2 regions of the Enterobacter sp. ECC_219_Taxon_10 genome follow, and region 1 is predicted to be linked to the other one. Evidence: predicted binding sites of a transcription regulator. Region 1 holds the regulator's gene; the other holds the start of a gene.

Region 1 (2,459 bases):
ACGGAAGGGGAGAATCGCACAAAGCTGTCGCGTCCCAGCCAGGAGACCGCGAAGAACTTCTGAATGCCGTTAAGCATGCGCAGCGGTGGGTTCTCTTCACCTTTTTCACGGCCCGGGCGGCGACCAAACATTACCGATACCGGCACCATCTGCACATCCAGGTCAGGATTGCTGCGGTGCAGGTCGAGATAGTCGTGGAACAGCTTGATGGACTCTTCTTTCGGCGTGTAATAGGTAAACACGCGCGGCCCGCCGTGGATGAACACGTAGCGCGGCAGCAAAGTGCCGTCAACTTCCAGCGGTTCAAGCGGGTCGGGTAAATCATGCGCCAGACACTGGGCGCGAAGCGTCAGCAGGTCTGCCTTCGAGTTATAAGGCAAAACGTACATAATAGGGCGCGACGTATCGAGCCCCAGTTCCAGCGCGGGTTCTGCTGGGATAGACTTGCTTTTTACCAGGATGCTTAATGGTAAATTAAGTAATTTGTAGTAAATTCGTGGCCAGCCGGACATAAACGATGTAAAGCCTCTGGTTAATAATGCAATTGCGGCGCAAGGATAACAGAAAGCGCGCAAAATTTCTGTTGTTACCCGTCATACTTCAGGCGGCAGCGAAACGCGCTGCTGCTCCTGTTACTGACGCTCTTTTTTAAAAAAGGTTCTTTTAATGGCCAATAATACCACTGGGTTAACGCGTATCATCAAAGCCGCTGGCTATTCATGGAAAGGTTTCCGTGCCGCGTGGGTTAATGAAGCTGCTTTTCGCCAGGAAGGTGTCGCCGCTATCGTCGCGGTTATCATCGCCTGTTTCCTTGATGTAGATGCTATTACCCGCGTGCTTCTCATCGGTTCCGTACTTCTGGTGATGATAGTGGAAATTCTCAATAGCGCTATTGAGGCCGTTGTTGACCGGATCGGCTCAGATTTCCACGAGCTTTCTGGCCGGGCGAAAGATATGGGCTCTGCCGCTGTGCTGCTGGCAATTATCACTGCAGCCATTACCTGGGTCACGCTGCTTTGGTCACATTTCCGATGAGCCTCCAGGAATAATTAAGTCCCTGGTTTTTTGTGCAGTTTTTGGTTCCAAAATCGCCTTTGACTGTATATACTCACAGCATAACTGTATATACACCCAGGGGGCGGAATGAAAGCATTAACGACCAGGCAGCAAGAGGTGTTTGATCTCATTCGGGATCATATCGGCCAGACGGGTATGCCACCCACGCGTGCGGAAATCGCGCAGCGTCTGGGCTTCCGTTCTCCGAATGCTGCCGAGGAACACCTGAAAGCGCTGGCGCGTAAGGGTGTAATTGAGATTGTGTCAGGCGCGTCGCGCGGTATCCGCCTGCTGGTGGAAGAAGAGACGGGCATTCCTCTGATAGGCCGCGTTGCCGCAGGTGAACCGCTGCTGGCACAACAGCATATAGAAGGCCACTACCAGGTCGATCCTGGTATGTTCAAGCCGAGCGCTGATTTCCTGCTGCGCGTTAGCGGGATGTCGATGAAAGACATCGGCATTCTTGATGGCGACCTGCTGGCCGTTCACAAAACGCAGGATGTGCGGAACGGCCAGGTGGTGGTTGCGCGCATTGATGACGAAGTGACCGTTAAGCGCCTGAAAAAACAGGGTAACACCGTCCAGCTGTTGCCTGAAAACAACGAGTTCACCCCGATTGTGGTCGACCTCCGCGAACAGAGCTTCTCTATTGAAGGTCTGGCAGTAGGCGTGATTCGCAACGGCGAATGGCTGTAATCTCTTCCTGACAGGCTACGCTTTCGCTGTAGCCTGCTTCGTCTTCCATTCCCGGTATTTCCCATGTCACTGCTGACGGCTTCAGATAAGGCATTGTGGCGTCTTGCCCTGCCGATGATTTTCTCCAATATCACCGTGCCCTTGTTGGGTCTGGTCGACACGGCCGTTATTGGTCATCTCGATTCCCCTGTTTATCTTGGCGGCGTGGCGATTGGGGCGACGGCAACCAGCTTCCTGTTTATGCTGATGCTCTTTTTACGTATGAGTACTACCGGGCTCACGGCACAGGCGTACGGTGCGAAAGACCCGTTACGTCTGGCGCGTGCGCTGGTGCAGCCGCTGATCCTGGCGCTGGGCGCGGGAATGTTGATTGTTTTACTGCGCACGCCCCTGATCGACCTTGCACTCCAGGTCGTTGGCGGCAACGAGGCGGTACTGGAGCAGGCGCGTCGCTTCCTGGAAATTCGCTGGCTTAGCGCGCCCGCTTCGCTGGCAAACCTTGTTCTGCTGGGTTGGTTACTGGGCGTGCAATATGCCCGTGCGCCAGTGATTTTGCTGGTCGTGGGAAACCTTCTCAACATTGTGCTCGATCTCTGGCTGGTGATGGGCCTGCATATGGACGTACGCGGGGCGGCACTGGCGACGGCGATTGCAGAATACGGGACCTTTTTCATTGGCTTGTGGATGGTCTGGCGCGTGCTGGCGAT
Region 2 (2,459 bases), 2.1 Mb from region 1:
CCGTAAAAAGGTCATCGATTTTTAATGACCTGAGGATATACCGTTGAAACGCCGTCTGTTTATTGCTGTTTCTTTACTCGCTTCGAGTGTCTCATCTGCTTTTGCGGCTGAGCCACTGGATTTTTCGCCGCAGCCTCCAGCCATTCAGGCGGGATCCTGGGTGCTGATGGACTACACGACTGGTCAAATTTTAACGGCGGGCAACGAACATCAACAACGTAATCCGGCGAGCCTCACTAAGCTAATGACGGGCTATGTAGTCGATCGGGCCATTGACAGCCACCGTATTACGCCGGATGACATTGTTACCGTAGGGCGTGACGCGTGGGCCAAAGGCAACCCGGTTTTTGACGGCTCGTCGCTGATGTTCCTGAAAGAGGGCGATCGCGTCTCCGTGCGTGACTTAAGCCGCGGTCTGATTGTCGATTCCGGCAACGATGCCTGCGTGGCGCTGGCCGACCACGTGGCGGGCGGGCAGCCGCAGTTTGTGAAGATGATGAACGACTACGTGCAGAAGTTGAACCTGCGCGATACGCACTTTGAAACCGTCCACGGGCTGGATGCGCCAGGGCAGCACAGCTCCGCTTACGATCTGGCCGTGCTCTCCCGGGCTATCATTCACGGTGAGCCTGATTTTTACCATATGTACAGCGAAAAGAGCCTCACCTGGAACGGGATCACTCAGCAGAACCGTAACGGCCTGCTGTGGGATAAAACCATGAACGTGGACGGCCTGAAAACGGGGCACACCTCGGGTGCGGGCTTTAACCTGATTGCGTCTGCCGTTGACGGACAGCGTCGTTTAATCGCGGTGGTGATGGGGGCCGACAGCCCCAAAGGGCGCGAAGACCAGGCGCGTAAGCTTCTGCACTGGGGACAGCAGAACTTCGATACGGTGCAGATCCTGCATAACGGTAAAAAAGTGGGGACAGAGCGTATCTGGTACGGCGATAAAGAACAGATAAATCTGGGGACGGATCAGGACTTCTGGCTGGCGTTACCGAAAGCGGAAGTGCAGAACATCAAGGCTAAATACGTTCTGGATAAAAAAGAGCTGGAAGCGCCGATTGCCGCGCATCAGCGGGTTGGGGAGATCCAGCTCTACGATCGCGACAAGGTCGTGGCGCACTGGCCGTTGGTCACTCTGGAAGCCGTTGATAAGGGAGGCGTATTCTCACGCCTGAGCGATTATCTGCACCACACGCTTTAACCGCTGATGGGCAGACAGGCAGGGTTGCGAGTCTGCTCACATAATAAACACTTCTCGTTTGCCGATAATAGTAATCCAGCTTTATAGTGTATAAATATACAGTAATAAGCGGAGGCAGCATGGACTACAGCATCAAGCAGCAACAGAAACGTAAGATTGCGGGTTTTCATCTTGTTGGGCCGTGGGAAAAAACGGTTAAGCAGGGCTTTGAACAGCTGGTTATGTGGGTGGACGGGCGTCACATTGAGCCGCTGGAGTGGGTTGCGGTCTACTACGATAACCCCGATGAGGTCCCGGCAGAAAAACTGCGCTGCGATACGGCCGTTACGGTACCGGATGATTTCGTTATCCCGGAAAACAGCGAAGGCGTCATGATGACTGAAATCGCTGGCGGGGATTACGCCGTGGCGACGGCGCGCGTGGAAAACTACGACTTTGCGACGCCGTGGTATCAGTTCTTCAATTCTTTATTGCAGGACAGTAAATACCAGATGGCGCTCAAACCCTGCTTCGAACGCTATCTTAACGACGGCAATGCGGACGGCTATTGGGACATTGAAATGTATATCGCGGTAGAGCACAAAACGGTTTAATCCTGCAATATGAAGGGTTTTTCAGCCGGGTGCGATCCGCCCGGCTGAAAACACAGTACAATTGTGATTTGCCGTGTTGCTGGAGAGCGGGTGTGCGTCCCGACAAATCATTAACCCCATTTGAAATTCGCTTGTACAAACATTACCGCGTGGTGCACGGGAGTCGCATCGCGCTGGCTTTCGTGTTGACCTTTGTACTGGTCCGGTTGCTGGATGTACCGGAGGGAACGTGGCCGCTGATCACGCTGGTGGTGGTAATGGGGCCTATCTCATTCTGGGGGAACGTTGTTCCTCGCGCCTTCGAGCGGATAGGCGGTACCGTTCTTGGATCTGCCCTGGGGCTTATTGCCCTGAAGCTGGAACTCATCTCATTTCCCGTGATGCTGGCGTGGTGCGGTGCTGCCATGTTCCTCTGCGGCTGGCTGGCATTGGGTAAGCGGCCTTATCAGGCGCTGCTGATTGGTATTACTCTCGCGGTGGTTGTCGGTGCGCCCGCCGGGGATATGACTACGGCGCTGTGGCGAAGCGGGGATGTCATCCTGGGGTCACTGCTGGCCATGCTCTTCACTGGTATCTGGCCGCAGCGTGCTTTTCTGCACTGGCGTATTCAGATGGCTAACTACGTCACCGCCTTTAACCGCGTCTATCAGGCCGGT

Evidence for each region. The regulator LexA, encoded in region 1, represses DNA repair genes until DNA is damaged. The targets are predictions, from matches to a motif close to TNCTGTATGTACATACAGNA.
Region 2: sbmC (DNA gyrase inhibitor SbmC) is a predicted target of LexA. The motif match lies at 1,295-1,314, and genes of this name have one in related genera.

Annotation. Positions count from the first base shown of each region.
Region 1 is NZ_CM178005.1:336,192-338,650, forward strand. It holds gene plsB (glycerol-3-phosphate 1-O-acyltransferase PlsB) at 1-512, opposite strand, end outside; gene AC4ICF_RS01470 (diacylglycerol kinase) at 667-1,035, shown strand; gene lexA (transcriptional repressor LexA) at 1,144-1,752, shown strand; gene dinF (MATE family efflux transporter DinF) at 1,816-2,459, shown strand, end outside.
Region 2 is NZ_CM178005.1:3,163,805-3,166,263, reverse strand. It holds gene dacD (serine-type D-Ala-D-Ala carboxypeptidase DacD) at 44-1,210, shown strand; gene sbmC (DNA gyrase inhibitor SbmC) at 1,330-1,803, shown strand; gene AC4ICF_RS15125 (FUSC family protein) at 1,896-2,459, shown strand, end outside.